2 regions of the Pantoea sp. SGAir0183 genome follow, and region 2 is predicted to be linked to the other one. Evidence: predicted binding sites of a transcription regulator. Region 2 holds the regulator's gene; the other holds the start of a gene.
What was found. Region 2 encodes ArgR, which controls arginine synthesis, uptake and breakdown. Its sites were predicted from a motif close to ANTGAATAAAAATACANT; they were not measured.
Positions count from the first base shown of each region.

Region 1: argC (N-acetyl-gamma-glutamyl-phosphate reductase) is a predicted target of ArgR. The motif match lies at 3,517-3,534, and genes of this name have one in related genera.

Region 1 is NZ_CP028053.1:193,450-201,436, forward strand. It holds gene ppc (phosphoenolpyruvate carboxylase) at 1-1,971, opposite strand, end outside; gene argE (acetylornithine deacetylase) at 2,322-3,470, opposite strand; gene argC (N-acetyl-gamma-glutamyl-phosphate reductase) at 3,639-4,643, shown strand; gene argB (acetylglutamate kinase) at 4,658-5,434, shown strand; gene C1N59_RS00925 (argininosuccinate synthase) at 5,459-6,676, shown strand; gene argH (argininosuccinate lyase) at 6,765-7,987, shown strand, end outside.
Region 2 is NZ_CP028053.1:499,606-507,592, reverse strand. It holds gene asd (archaetidylserine decarboxylase) at 1-122, shown strand, start outside; gene mscM (miniconductance mechanosensitive channel MscM) at 134-3,472, shown strand; gene mdh (malate dehydrogenase) at 3,610-4,548, opposite strand; gene argR (transcriptional regulator ArgR) at 5,085-5,555, shown strand; gene yhcN (peroxide/acid stress response protein YhcN) at 6,041-6,304, shown strand; gene C1N59_RS02415 (YdgH/BhsA/McbA-like domain containing protein) at 6,378-6,650, shown strand; gene yhcN (peroxide/acid stress response protein YhcN) at 6,745-7,008, shown strand; gene C1N59_RS02405 (Rpn family recombination-promoting nuclease/putative transposase) at 7,214-7,987, opposite strand, start outside.

The sequences.
Region 1 (7,987 bases), 310 kb from region 2:
GTTCATGATATTACGCCATTCCGGTTTGGGTTCCGGCGGCGGCATCAGGTTGGCTTCCAGAATCGCGCCGGTATAAAGCGACAGGCTGGCGATAGTGACTTCCGGCAAGCCGTACTTGAAGCGAATCATTTCGCCCTGTTCCGTCACGCGCAGGCCGCCTTTGAGGCTGCCTGGCGGCTGGGACAGCAGTGCGGCATGCGCGGGTGCACCACCGCGGCCGATGGTGCCGCCGCGTCCGTGGAATAGCGTGAGGGAAACGCCCGCCTTTTCGCAGGTTTTAATCAGTGCATCCTGTGCCTGGTATTGTGCCCAGCTGGCGGCCATCACGCCGGCATCTTTCGCCGAGTCGGAATAGCCAATCATGACCATTTGTTTGCCCTGAATAAAACCACGGTACCAGTCGATGTTAAGCAGTTTGCTCATCACATCATTGGCATTGTTCAGGTCATCCAGGGTTTCAAACAGGGGAGCAACCGGCATAGCGAACGGAATGCCAGCCTCTTTCAGTAACAGATGGACGGCAAGGACATCAGACGGCGTTTTCGCCATCGAAATGACATAGGCTGCGATAGAGCCCTGGGGCGCTTCTGCCACTACTTTGCAGGTTTCCAGCACTTCGCGGGTTTCGTCACTCGGTTCCCAACTGCGTGGAAGTAAAGGGCGCTTGGAGTTCAGCTCACGGATAAGAAAAGCCTGCTTGTCGGCTTCCGACCAGCTTTCATAATCGCCCAGGCCCAGATAGCGGGTAATTTCAGCGATAGCTTCAGTGTGACGGGTGCTTTCCTGACGGACGTCGATGCGAACCAGCGGCACGCCAAAGCATTTCACACGGCGCAGCGTATCCAGTAACTGACCGTTGGCAATAATGCCCATGCCGCACTGCTGCAGGGACTGATAGATAGCGAAAAGCGGATCCCACAACTGCGCGTTGGAGACCAGCAGGTCTGCCGGGCGGGGCAAGCGCTCGCCTTTCAGGCGGCGCTCCAGGTAAGCCTGGGTAGACATTAGCTGACTGCGCAGACGCTTTAAGATCACGCGATACGGCTCCAGCGCCTCAGGATCGCCACTCAGCTCGGCAACTTCCTGACTGCATTCGGACATCGACAGTTCCGAAATCAACACGCCAATATCGCGCAGAAACAGATCGGTGGCTTTCCAGCGGCTGAGCTGCATAACATGGCGGGTAATGGCGGCGGTGACGTTCGGGTTACCGTCACGGTCTCCGCCCATCCAGGAGGTGAACTGCACCGGCACAAAATCAACCGGTAACTTAATGCCAAACGTCTCTTCTACCTGCTCATTCAGCTCACGCAAAAATGCAGGTACACCTTCCCACAGGCTGTTTTCAACGACGGCGAATCCCCACTTGGCTTCATCAACCGGCGTTGGACGGTATTTACGGATCTCATCCGTATGCCAGGCCTGCGCGACCAGTTGGCGCAGGCGGCGCATAATCTGGTTGCGTTCGTATTCAGAGATATCGCTGTGGTCGAGTTGTTCAAGACAGCTGTTGACCTCGCCCAGTTTGTGAATCAGCGTGCGGCGTGTAATTTCAGTAGGGTGCGCGGTTAAAACCAGTTCCAGGGAAAGTGATTCAATGGCTTTATGAATCGCACTTTCACTGAGATTATTTTGCTTGAGGGTTTCAAATGTTTTTTTCAATAGTTCAGGGTGGTTTGCGCCATCGCCGCTGCGGGAAATCGTTTGATACTGCTCAGCCACGTTAGTGAGGTTGAGGAACTGACTAAAGGCACGCGCCACGGGCAATAACTCGTCATTTGACAGGTTTTGCAGCGTATTCAGCAATTCCTTACGATGAGTGTCATTTCCTGCACGGGATGACTTAGAAAGCTTACGGATGGTTTCCACCTGGCCCAGGATATTCTCTCCCAGCGCATCCTTAATCGTATCCCCGAGCAGTTTGCCGAGCATACTGACATTACTTCGCATTGCGGAATATTGTTCGTTCATGTGACCCTGACACCCTTATCGTCTTGATAAACCTCTATACCCGGCCTTTTCAGGCAGCAGAAAAGCCAGCAACGTCGTCCTCCCGGCTCTGACCGGGGTTCTTCAGTTGCTGCCCGTCGCAAGCTGAATAAAGTGGGATGATTGCCCAGTGGGTATAACATCGTCTTTTATCTAGCCACGTAATCAGGCGTTCGTCAAATGACTTAAAGTGAGGGAAACGTGCAGCTAACTGACGGAAATTCATGGAATTTGATAGCGGCGAAGCGGGATAAGTTATTCTTATTATCAAATCCCACAGATTGGCAGGGCATTTTGCTGTTAATACAGTGAAATGCCCCGTTTGATGATAATTAGTGACAGAAATGCTGCACAACCTGAGCGATTAAGGCGCGCGTAGGCTGAATAAATGCGGTATCGATAAATTCGTCCGGCTGATGCGCCTGGTTGATAGAACCCGGGCCCAGCACCAGCGTTGGACAAAGTTGCTGGATAAACGGGGCTTCAGTGCAATAATTCACCACTTCTGTCGGTGTACCCAGCAGTTTTTCCACCACCTTGACCAGCTCATGGTCAACCGGACATTCATAGCCCGGAATCGGCGGATGCAATTCTTCGATGGTAATCCGTCCCGGCCAGCGTTCGCTCACCGGCGCCAGTGCCTCATTCAGCAGCGCGTCAAGATCGCTCAGCGTCAGCCCCGGCAAAGGGCGGATGTCCATGTGCAATTCGCAGCAGGCGCAGATACGGTTTGCTGCATCACCGCCATGAATATGACCAAAGTTCATTGTGGGATAAGGAATCGCAAAACCATCATGGTTGTAACGGGCTTTCAGCGTATTGCGCAGTTGCATGAGTTCGGTAATCGACTCATGCATCAGCTCAATGGCGTTGACGCCGCGACCCGGATCGCTGGAATGGCCGGATTGACCCTGAATACGAATCGCATTTGAGATATGTCCTTTGTGCGCACGGACAGGTTTCAGCGACGTCGGTTCGCCAATAATGGCGCAGTCAGGGCGAAGCTGTGTGGATGCGGCAAAATATGACGCGCCCGCCATGGTGGTTTCTTCATCAGCGGTGGCCAGAATATAAAGCGGCTTACTCAGGGCTGTCACATCCACATCACGGAGCGTGTCCAGAATAAACGCGAAGAAGCCTTTCATATCGGCGGTACCCAGACCGTACAACTTGTTGTCGTGCTCGGTCAGGGTAAAGGGATCGCGAGTCCAGCGACCATCATCAAACGGAACGGTATCGGTGTGCCCGGCAAGCAGCAGACCGCCCGCACCGCTTCCGGTGCGCGCCAGCATATTAAATTTATGCCGCGTGCCCGGCACGGGTTGGACTTCCACGGTAAAACCCAGGTCACGGAACCAGCCAGCCAGTAAATTGATTAAAGTTTCATTGCTCTGATCGAGAGCGGCATCGGTTGCGCTGATAGACGGTGTTGCGATCAACTGGCGGTAGAGTTCGATAAAAGGCGGTAATTTTGTCTTCACTGTTGACGGTCCTTGAGTTAGGATGTATCAATATTCATGCATTAATAGTGAATAAAAATACATTAACGTCGTGTGCATGTGAACCTTAAATCGCTGCAAACGACATCGTGGGCAACGGGGCAAGGCCGCGACCCGGAACGTGTGACTGTAATAAAGGTATACAGCCTGATGTTGAATACGCTGATCGTTGGTGCCAGTGGTTACGCTGGCGTAGAGCTTGCCACCTTCCTTAATCGCCATCCACATATCAACATAACCGCTTTGGCGGTGTCTGCGCAAAGTCCCGATGCGGGTAAGCGCTTGTCCGATCTTCATCCACAGCTGAAAGGCGTGGTGGATCTGCCGCTGCAGCCACTGAGCCGCGCCGACGAATGGGCAGATAAAGTTGATGTGGTGTTTCTGGCGACGGCCCACGAAGTCAGTCACGACCTGGCGCCTGAATTTCTGAAAGCTGGCTGCGTCGTGTTTGATCTGTCCGGCGCTTTCCGCGTCAACGACGGCAAGTTTTACACGCAGTTTTATGGCTTCACGCACCAGCATGGGGACTGGCTGGATAAAGCCGTTTACGGTCTGGCGGAGTTCCAGCAGGAAAAAATCAAAGAAGCACAGCTGATTGCCGTCCCTGGCTGCTATCCCACCGCCTCTCAGTTGGCACTCAAGCCGTTGGTGGATGCCGGTTTACTGAATGAGGCGCAGTGGCCGGTCATCAATGCCACCAGTGGCGTCAGTGGAGCAGGGCGCAAAGCGAATGTTGGTACCAGCTTCTGTGAAGTCAGTCTGCAGCCTTACGGTATTTTTAATCATCGTCATCATCCTGAAATTGTGGCGCACCTGGGCACACCGGTAATTTTTACGCCGCACCTGGGCAGTTTCCCGCGTGGCATCCTGGCCACGATCACCTGCCGTCTTAATGCCGGCGTCAGCCGTGATGATGTCGCTGAGGTCTTTCACAATGCCTACCATGATAAGCCGCTGGTACGCGTTTACGAGCAAGGCGTACCGGCATTGAAAGCCGTGGTCGGTCTGCCTTACTGCGATATTGGCTTTGCCGTACAGGGCGAACACCTGATTGTGGTGGCTGCTGAAGATAACCTGCTTAAAGGGGCAGCCTCTCAGGCAGTACAGTGTCTTAATATTCGTTTCGGTTTCCCTGAAACGCAGTCACTGATTTAACGGACGACTAAACCATGACTAATCCATTAATTATCAAGCTGGGCGGTGTGCTGTTAGACAGCGAAGAAGCACTGGCCCGTTTATTTGACGCGTTGCTGGCCTACCGTTCTGCTCATCAGCGCCCCCTGATTATCGTTCACGGTGGCGGTTGCCTGGTCGATGAACTGATGAAAAAACTGGCGCTGCCGGTGCAAAAGAAGAACGGTTTGCGTGTTACGCCTGCCGATCAGATTGACATCATCACCGGCGCACTGGCTGGTACCGCCAATAAAACGCTGTTGGCCTGGGCGAAAAAATACGGCATTCAGGCCGTCGGTCTGTGCCTGGGCGATGCGGGCCTGGTCAATGTCACCCAGTTAGATGAAGCGCTGGGCCATGTGGGCAACGCAACGCCGGGCAATCCTGCATTAATTAACACGCTGCTGGGTGCAGGTTACATGCCCGTTGTCAGTTCAATCGGCATCACCGACAGCGGTGAGCTTATGAACGTCAATGCCGATCAGGCTGCCACAGCGCTGGCCTCAACGCTGGGTGCTGACTTAGTCTTGTTATCGGACGTCAGCGGCATTCTTGATGGCAAAGGTCAGCGCATCGAAGAAATGACGGCAGATAAAGCAGAACAGCTGATCGCTCAGGGCATCATCACCGATGGCATGATTGTCAAAGTGAACGCTGCGCTGGATGCGGCACGCACGCTGGGCCGTCCGGTCGATATTGCCAGCTGGCGTCATGCCGAGCAGTTACCTACCCTTTTTAACGGCGTGTCCATTGGCACCCGGATTCTCGCTTAACGACTCAGATTCAAGGATTACGAAATGCAAACGCAAAACATCAAAAAAATCGTACTGGCTTACTCCGGTGGTCTGGATACTTCGGCCATTATTCCCTGGCTGAAAGAAAACTATGGCGGCTGTGAAGTGGTCGCGTTCGTGGCGGATATCGGTCAGGAACGTAGCGATCTGGAAGGCGTTGAGAAGAAAGCGCTGCAGTCAGGTGCATCAGAATGTCACGTTGTCGATCTGCGTGAAGAGTTTATCAGTGACTACGTTTATCCGGTGCTGCAGACCGGGGCCCTGTATGAAGGGACGTATCTGCTGGGTACCTCAATGGCGCGTCCTATCATCGCGAAAGCCCAGGTTGAGCTGGCGCTGAAAGTGGGTGCTGATGCGCTGTGCCACGGTGCCACGGGTAAAGGTAATGACCAGGTGCGTTTCGAAACCACTTACACCGCACTGGCGCCGCAGCTGAAAGTGGTGGCGCCATGGCGCGAGTGGGATCTGCGTTCGCGTGAAGCGCTGCTGGATTATCTGAAAGCGCGCAACATCCCTACCACCGCGTCGCTGGAAAAAATCTACAGCCGTGATGAAAACGCCTGGCACATTTCTACCGAAGGCGGCGTGCTGGAAAGCCCGTCTAACGCACCTAACAAAGATTGCTGGGTCTGGACTGTCGATCCGCTGGAAGCGCCCGATCAGCCAGAAGACGTGACAGTAACCGTTGAAAAAGGCCGCGTGGTGGCGGTGAACGGTGAAAGACTGAGCCCGTTCCAGTGTCTGGAAAAACTGAATGTGCTGGGTGCAAAACATGGCGTGGGCCGTATCGATATCGTTGAAAACCGTCTGGTAGGCATTAAATCACGCGGCTGTTACGAAACCCCTGGCGGCACCATTATGGTTAACGCGCTGCGTGCGGTAGAGCAACTGGTTATGGATCGCGACAGCTTCAAATGGCGTGAGCAGTTGGGCCATGAAATGTCTTATGTGGTTTACGATGGTCGCTGGTTTGCACCGCTGCGTAAGTCTATCCAGGCGGCGGCAGAGTCGCTGGCGGAAGAGGTTAACGGCGAAGTGGTTCTGCAACTCTACAAAGGTCAGGCCACGGCGACGCAGAAGCGTTCAGCTAACAGCCTGTATTCCGAAGAGTTCGCGACCTTCGGCGAAGACGAAGTTTACGATCATCGTCATGCAGGCGGCTTTATTCGTCTGTTCTCACTCTCTTCACGTATCCGTGCGTTGAACGAGCAGAAAAAGTAATCGCAGGCGGGGATCGCCTCGCCTCTCAGTATGACATCAGGGGCGGCTTTCAGGCCGCCCCTGGTTTAACGACTTGAAGGAGATTCACATGGCACTTTGGGGTGGACGCTTTACCCAGGCAGCAGATCAACGTTTCAAACAGTTCAACGACTCGCTGCGTTTTGATTACCGCCTGGCAGAGCAGGACATCATTGGCTCAGTGGCCTGGTCCAAAGCGCTGGTGACGGTAAATGTCCTGAGCAGTGATGAGCAGCAGCAGCTTGAAGCCGCACTGAACGCACTGCTGGAGGAGGTTCGTGCCAATCCTGAGCAAATCCTGCAAAGCGATGCCGAAGATATTCACAGCTGGGTTGAAGGCCAGTTGATTGAGAAAGTCGGTGCGCTGGGCAAAAAACTGCACACCGGCCGTAGCCGCAATGATCAGGTGGCGACCGACCTGAAACTCTGGTGTAAAGAGCAGGTTGCCGCACTGCTGGATGCCACACGTGAGCTGCAGCAGGCGCTGGTGGCGACTGCCGAAGCCAATCAGGACGCGGTGATGCCGGGCTATACACATTTACAGCGTGCACAGCCGGTGACGTTTGCACACTGGTGCCTCGCTTACGTTGAAATGCTGGCGCGCGATGAAAGCCGTTTGCAGGATACGTTAAAGCGTCTTGATGTCAGCCCGTTAGGTTGTGGTGCACTGGCCGGAACGGCTTACGCTATTGACCGTGAGCAACTGGCAGGCTGGTTAGGCTTCGCGTCTGCAACGCGTAACAGCCTGGATACCGTATCCGACCGTGATCATGTGCTGGAGCTGCTTTCCGATGCGTCAATCGGCATGGTGCACCTTTCACGTTTTGCGGAAGACATGATTTTCTTCAATACAGGCGAAGCCGGCTTTATCGAACTCTCGGATAAAGTCACCTCAGGTTCGTCCCTGATGCCACAGAAGAAAAATCCGGATGCACTGGAGCTGATCCGTGGAAAATGCGGGCGGGTTCAGGGCGCGTTAACCGGCATGATGATGACGCTGAAAGGCCTGCCGCTTGCCTATAACAAAGACATGCAGGAAGACAAAGAAGGGCTGTTTGATGCGCTGGATACCTGGCTGGACTGCCTGCATATGTCCGTGCTGGTGCTGGAAGGTTTGCAGGTAAAACGTCCTCGCTGCCAGGAAGCGGCCGAACAGGGTTACGCAAACTCAACTGAACTGGCCGATTATCTCGTGGCAAAAGGCGTTCCCTTCCGTGAAGCGCACCATATCGTGGGAGAAACGGTCGTTGCAGCGATCGCGCAAGGTGTGGCACTGGAAGCCTTGTCGTTATC
Region 2 (7,987 bases):
TGTTTGCGCCTGGCCGTGTCAGGCTGGCAGAAAGCCTTGAGGCCGAAAGCAAAGTCCGGATGGGACAACCTATGGCGGTCGCCCTGCCTCTGGCCACCGCACCGTCTGACGCTGTCGAATAAGAGTAAGCCCTGTGTTCGTACGCGCGTTCCTCTGTTTGCTGCTGAGCCTGGGGCTCAGCAGTACTACGTTTGCCGCCAGCCTGCCAGATGCCAGCCAGCTCAGACAACAGCTGGAAGAAGTCAAGTCCGCTAAAAACGCCACTTCGCAAACCGATCAGATTCAGTCGCTTGAAGCTGCACTGGCGGCCCTTTCTGAACGTGATGATGCCGTTGAGCGCGCGCAGCAGTATCAACAGGTCATTGATGATTTTCCGCGTCTGGCACGCGAGCTGAGACAGCAAATCGCCTCACTCAACGACAGTGTGAAGACGGTACGCAGCACAATGAGCAGTGCCGAGCTGGAACAAGAGATTCTGCAAATCAGCAGTCAGCTGATTGAGGAAGGACGCCAGGCTCAACAGGAGCAGGATCGGGCCCGCGAGATCAGCGATTCCCTGTCACAACTGCCGCAGCAGCAAACGGAAGCACGTCGGGCGCTGACGGAGAGCGAGCGACGTCTGCAGAGCGCGGGCAGCCCTGCCACGCCAGCCGGCCAGGCACAACTGATGGCCCGTCAGGCAGAAAATGCCGCGAATAAGGCCCGGGTGGATGAGTTTGAGCTGGCGCAGCTGTCGGCAAATAACCGTCAGGAACTGGCGCGCATGCGCGCCGAAGTCCACCAGCGTAAGGTCACCCAGCTCGATAATTATCTCCAGGCGCTGCGTAATCAACTTAATGAGCAACGTCAGCGCGAGGCAGAAACTGCACTGGCCCGGACAGAACAGCTGGCGGAAAACAGCGGTGATCTGCCGCCAGCGATCAGTAAACAATTTCACGTTAACCGCGAGTTATCTGGCGCACTGAATCAGCAGGCGCAGCGAATGGACCTGGTGGCCTCACAACAACGCCTCGCTACCAATCAAATCATTCAGGTCCGCCAGGCACTATCCACGTTACGGGAACAATCTCAATGGCTGGGTGCATCCAGTCTTCTCGGTGATGCCCTTCGCGCGCAGGTCGCACGATTACCTGACATGCCGAAGTCTCAGCAGATCGACAATGAGATGGCTCAGCTCCGTGTTCAGCGACTGCATTATGAAGATTTGCTCGAACAGCAAAACGTATTGCGTAAGGCCCATCAGCCCGACGGACAGCCTTTTACCAGCGAACAAAAGCGGATTCTGGATGCGCAGCTTAAAACGCAACGCGAACTGCTTAACTCGTTGATTTCGGGCTGCGATACGCTGATTCTGGAAATCACCAAGCTGAAAGTGGCGAACACGCAGCTACAGGATGCGTTAACCGAAGTTAAAGACGCGACGCACCGCTACCTGTTCTGGACGGCGGATGTCAGCCCGATTTCGTTGAGTTATCCCCTTGATGTGGCTAACGGCCTGTCTCACCTGCTGACGCTGGACACACTGGGGCAGCTCGGTAAAGCGCTGGCCATGATGTTTACCAGCCGCAGCACGGTATTACCCATTCTCGGTGCGGTGCTGCTGGTCGGCTTCAGTCTCAGTACCCGCCGTCACTTCAATGCTTTCCTTGAACGCTCAGCCAGCAAAGTCGGTAAGGTGACGCAGGATCGTTTTCGCCTGACAATCCGTACCGTGTTCTGGTCGATTCTGGTGGCGCTGCCGCTGCCGGTACTCTGGGCTACGCTGGGATACGGCCTGCAAAATGCCTGGCCCTATCCTGTCGCCGTGGCGATAGGCGACGGCATCACCGCCACCTTACCTTTGCTGTGGATCTTTATGGTCAGCGCACAGTTTGCACGCCCGAACGGCCTGTTCATCGTGCATTTCCGCTGGCCTCAGGTGCGTGTTGCACGCGCGATGCGCTATTACTCGTTGAGTATTGGCCTGATCGTGCCGCTGATCATGTTGCTAATTACCTTCGATAACCTTAACGATCGCCTGTTCTCCGCCACCCTGGGGCGGCTGTGCTTTATTTTGATCTGTGGCGCGCTCAGTATTGTAACGGTAAGCCTGAAGCGTGCAGGCATACCGCTTTATCTCGATAAAGAGGGCAGCGGCGAGAATATGATTAACCGCCTGCTGTGGAATCTAATGATCGCTATTCCACTGGTAGCCGCCCTTGCGTCAATGACGGGCTATCTTGAAACCGCGCAGGCGCTGCTCGCCCGTCTGGAAACCTCTGTGGCGATCTGGTTTTTCCTGCTGGTGATTTACCACATCATTCGCCGCTGGATGCTGATTCAGCGACGTAGGCTGGGCTTTGATCGCGCACGCCAACGCCGTGCCGATATGCTCGCCAACCGTGCGCGCAACGAAGAGGAGAAAGATCAGGCCGCACAAAATACGGACGTAATTGAAATTGAAGAGCCTGTTATCGACCTGGACGCCATCAGTGCCCAGTCGCTGCGTCTGGTACGCTCCATTTTGACACTTATCGCACTGGTATCGGTCATCGTCCTGTGGTCAGAAATCCACTCTGCATTTGGTTTCCTTGAAAATATTCGTCTGTGGGACGTGAATACCTCCGTTCAGGGCGTCGAAAGCATTCAACCTATTACGCTGGGTGCCGTCCTGATTGCCATTCTGGTATTCGTGATTACCACACAACTGGTGCGCAATATGCCGGCTCTGCTTGAGCTTGCGTTACTGCAGCATCTTGATTTGTCACCGGGCACCGGTTATGCCATCACCACGCTGACAAAATATGTGCTGTTGCTGATCGGTGGCTTGCTGGGCTTCTCACTCATCGGCATTGAGTGGTCAAAACTACAATGGCTGGTTACCGGTCTGGGCGTCGGGCTGGGATTTGGTCTGCAGGAGATTTTCGCGAACTTTATTTCCGGCCTGATTATCCTGTTTGAAAAACCGATTCGTATCGGTGATACCGTGACCATCCGCGACCTTACCGGCAGCATTACGCGCATCAATACCCGCGCAACCACGATCACTGACTGGGATCGCAAAGAGATTATCGTGCCCAATAAGGCGTTCATTACTGAGCAGTTTGTTAACTGGTCGCTTTCCGATTCCGTCACGCGTGTGGTGCTGACCATCCCTGCCCCCGCAACCGTTAGCAGTGAAGAAGTCACTACCCTACTTAAACAGGCGGCAGAGCGCTGCAGCTATGTGCTGGATACACCGCCACCTGAAGTGTTCCTGGTGGATTTACAGCAGGGAATTCAGTTGTTTGAACTGCGCGTGCATGCGGCGGAAATGGGCCACCGAATGCCGCTTCGCCATGAACTGCATCAGCTGATTTTACATGGCTTTGCAGAGCATGGCATTGAAATGCCGTTCCCGCCGTTCCAGATGCGCGTAGAAGCGCTGAGCCGAAAAACGCCGACAGGTAATAGCGCATCGACCACCCGAACGTTCCGTTCAGGTGGGCTCTGAGAATAAAAATTGCCGTAACGGGCCGGTTAAGAGCGGATTGGTGCGCAGCGAGACAGCGCGTAATCTTGTTCAGGTTGGTTATCAGAACGCAATAAAAAACGCCCGGTCGAACCGGGCGTTATGTTGTCTGAAACGCTTTATTGCTTCACAAAGGCTTCGCCCTGCGCGATATCTTTTTTCAGCGTTTCAAGCATGCCTTCCAGTGCCTGCTGTTCAAACGGACTTAATGCGCCGATGGGCTTGCGCTCAGCAACGCCATTCTTGCCCAGCAGCAGCGCTTGGGAGAAGAAGCGGGCATACTTTCCTTCACCTTCAACATAAGCACATTCCACTACGTTCGCTTCGCCATTCAATGCGCGCACCAGCGATAATCCAAAACGGGCAGCTGCCTGGCCCATAGACAATGTAGCAGAGCCGCCACCAGCCTTGGCCTCAACGACCTCAGTACCCGCATTCTGGATACGTTTGGTCAGGTCAGCCACTTCCTGCTCACTGAAGCTGACGCCCGGCACCTGAGACAACAATGGCAGGATGGTCACACCGGAATGCCCACCGACGACAGGCACTTCAACTTCGCCAGGTTGTTTACCTTTAAGCTCCGCAACGAAGGTGTTTGCACGGATGATGTCCAGCGTAGTGACACCGAACAGACGATTCTTATCGTAGACGCCGTGTTTTTTGAGCACTTCCGCCGCAATCGCCACGGTCGTATTAACAGGGTTGGTAATGACACCAATCAGCGCCTTAGGGGCGGTAGTCGCCACCTGCTCGATCAGGTTGCTGACGATGCCGGCGTTAACATTAAAGAGATCCGCACGATCCATGCCCGGTTTGCGTGCCACACCCGCGGAAATAAGCACAACGTCGGCCCCTTTCAGGGCTGGTTTCGCATCCTCACCGCTAAACCCCTGCACCTTTACTGCGGTAGGAATATGGCTGAGATCTACTGCCACGCCCGGCGTGACAGGCGCGATATCGTAAAGAGACAGTTCTGAACCTGCTGGAAGCTGGGTTTTGAGTAGAAGTGCGAGCGCCTGGCCTATGCCACCCGCGGCACCGAGAACGGCAACTTTCATTCATAACTCCTTATTAAGGTGGGGCAGAGAAGATCCGATATTCCATCTGTATCAGAGCGTAACCAACGGCTCAGTGGATGACGTTTGTCCGGTGCCTGCTCTACCTGCTTCAATACAGAAGCGCCGGATAAAAAATGACACATCATCTTCCTGTCCCTTACTCGCCAGGTTACTCACGCGAGTCAGGCAATTCCCGGTTCAGGTTTACTTTAGTAACAAATGATGAAGGCATCATTCTCACTAACAGGCTGTAAACATTATACCCGTGAACTGGCAACCGTATTATCCGCAGAAAGAGATCGGCAATGTACATTTTTATTTTCTTACCTCATCAATAATATAACACCTTTGCAACCTTTGCCTTTTCAGGCTGTGAGCTGGGTTTTGGTCTGAGGAGATTCTTTGCTATTATCGCCGCCCGCGATGATGACCTCGCAGTACAATTAACAACCGATTGCATAAAAATTCATTTATATGCATAATAATGTCTTTGCTGCGGCCTGGTTCGCGGTTTGTCTTACGTATACTGGTAAATTATGCGAAACCCATCGAAACAAGACGATCTGATTAAAGCCTTCAAGGCATTATTAAAAGAAGAAAAATTCAGCTCTCAGGGCGAGATTGTTCAGGCGCTTCAGGAAGACGGCTTCGAGAACATTAATCAGTCAAAAGTTTCTCGTATGCTGACGAAATTTGGCGCGGTGCGCACCCGCAATGCCAAAATGGAAATGGTTTACTGTTTACCTGCGGAACTGGGCGTGCCGACTACCACCAGTCCTCTGAAAAATCTGGTGCTTGATATTGACTATAACGATGCTCTGGTCGTGATTCATACCAGCCCGGGTGCCGCACAGTTAATTGCACGTTTACTTGACTCATTAGGTAAGTCCGAAGGCATCCTGGGCACGATTGCAGGAGACGACACCATTTTTATCACGCCAGCACGCGCCTTTACTGTCAGGCAACTGCACGATGCTATTCTGGTATTGTTTGAACAAGAACTTTAGCCTTTATCTCTGACCGGCAGCGCATCTGCCGGTTGATCTGCAGCGCGTCCCTCCTTGTGTTCTCTTCTGTTTAAACGCTCTATTATCAACGAGTTGAGCCTATCTCATTGCCGCAATTTACCTTGTACTATTGGTCATACCCTTTATCCTGACTACTTTTACACGCTATTTTATACTGCTCTACACCGCATCGATGGTGCTATCCTTTGAGTTTATGTTCACAAGCAGCCTGATCGACCATAAATTTCCGCACCAAAAGTTAAAGTTGCGCATCTTACTGTTTTTATAAGTAATTACCTGTCAAAGGCCGTTTTTTAACCGCTTTTAATAACGTTTAGTTATAAAAAAATCCCATAAGGTTAAAGTATGACTACAAAACATTATTAGGCAGATATTAATTTCTGCCGTTATTAGTCCTATACTTACTTTCGTGATGTGAATCACACTAATAAAAAAGAAGAACAGCCACGACGAGGACATCTTTCATGAAAATTAAAACTACCATCGCTGCTTTAAGCATTCTCTCTGCCCTGTCATTTGGTGCATCTGCAGCTGAATATGTTTCTGCTGCGGATGCTCAGAATCTGCACTCTGTCGGCACTGTGAGCGTTAGTGGTGTCGCCGGTGCGCCATCAGATATCAGACAGCAACTGAGTGAGAAAGCGGATCAACACGGCGCTAAAGCTTTTCGTGTTATCGAGGCTTACAACGATGGCAACTATCACGCCACCGCTGAGTTGTACAAATAAAAGCGTTTGAACTGACAGGTAACCAGATGAGACCACATGCTCACTGGTTAATTAACATTGCTGGAGAAGAGTAATGAAAACCACATTAACCTTTGCCGCCCTGAGTTTGGCTTCGCTCCTGTCCTTTGGTGCCCATGCCGCCAGCCCGGTAACAAATCAACAGGCGGAGGAGATGAACCTGCAGCCCCTGAATCAAACCATCACCGTCAGCGGCATCGACGGCGATCAGACGAATGTTCGCCAGGTTCTGTCTCAAAAGGCAGATGCCCAGGGTGCGGGTCACTATCGCGTCATTGAAAATAATCGCGACGATACGTTCCACGTTACCGCTGAACTTTATAAGTAATGCATCGACGGCAATCGTGCCGTATCTGAAATTAATCGACAACCCGCTCTGTGTTTTGACTCCGTAGGTTGTTGACAGTTATGAGGAAATAAACATGAACATCAAAGCAACCATCGCAACAGTAAGTCTTCTTTCTGCTATGACATTCGGCGCTTCCGCTGCACAGCTGGTGACCGCCGAACAAGCACAGAACTTACAACCTGCCGGAACCGTAAGCATCAGCGGTGTAGCAGGCTCTCCGATTGATTATCGTGCTCAGCTGTCTCAAAAAGCTGATGAGCAAGGCGCAAGCGCTTACAAAATCATTGAAGCAAATACCGGTGACAGCTATCACCTCACCGCACAGCTTTATAAATAGTTCCTCGTCTGTTCATGACGAACCCTTTAGCCCCGATCGCCGGGGCTTTTTTCTGTCTGAAACGGCGAGGCAGAACCTGACAGCCGTAAGGCGCAGGAAAACGGACATCGGCTAACGATCGCGCCAGCGGCACAACACTCAGGCGCGTTAAAAGAAAGGAACTGGCTTTCGCATGAGGTGCTCTGACGCGAAATGGGTGACGTATTTAATGACAGAGTTGCGCTAAGTCGTCATCAGAGAGTGCTGTCATCTCGGCGACAACACGGGGATGCAAACCATTTTGCAGCATCGTGCGTGCGATCTTCAGCGCGGCCGCACGCTCTCCCTCGCTGCGTCCTTTCTCCAGACCACGTTGCTCACCGAGCTGAATTCCTTCTTTTAAACCTTGCTGAATGCCCTTTTCAATGCCTTTCTGCTCAAGCTGCTGTGCAATAGTCATCAATGCATCCTCATGTTGCGGTACTCGCTGTGCCAGCGTCCTGACGAAAATGTCGGCGTCGGCTGTTTCACCTGCCTGCAAGAGATAGTGTACCAACGATATCACTTGCGATGAAGAGAGATATCCAGCCAGTAAGACGGGGGCCAGCTTATCGATGAGTTCTGTCAACTCTCTTTGATGTATATGCTTTTGCAGCAATGTTAAAGCCGCCATGCTGCGGTGACCGATAATGTCCTCATCCGGAATAACCGTCACGTCCACCAGCGGAAAAGCGTTGCCATACAGTTCACTGGCGAGCACGGGCATTGCAAACTCATCAAGCCAGCGGGTACTGTAAGGATACGGGCTACGTTTGCCGCTATAGAACAGAACCGGGATGACTAACGGTAGCCGTTTGTTCCCTGCGTCAAGATGCCGCTGCATTGCCGCAATGGCATAGCGCATCAGTCTGAACGCCATATGCTTATCCGGTGATGACTGGTGTTCGATTAAGACATGGATGTAGCCATCCTCTCTGCTTGTAGTTTTCATGCTATACAG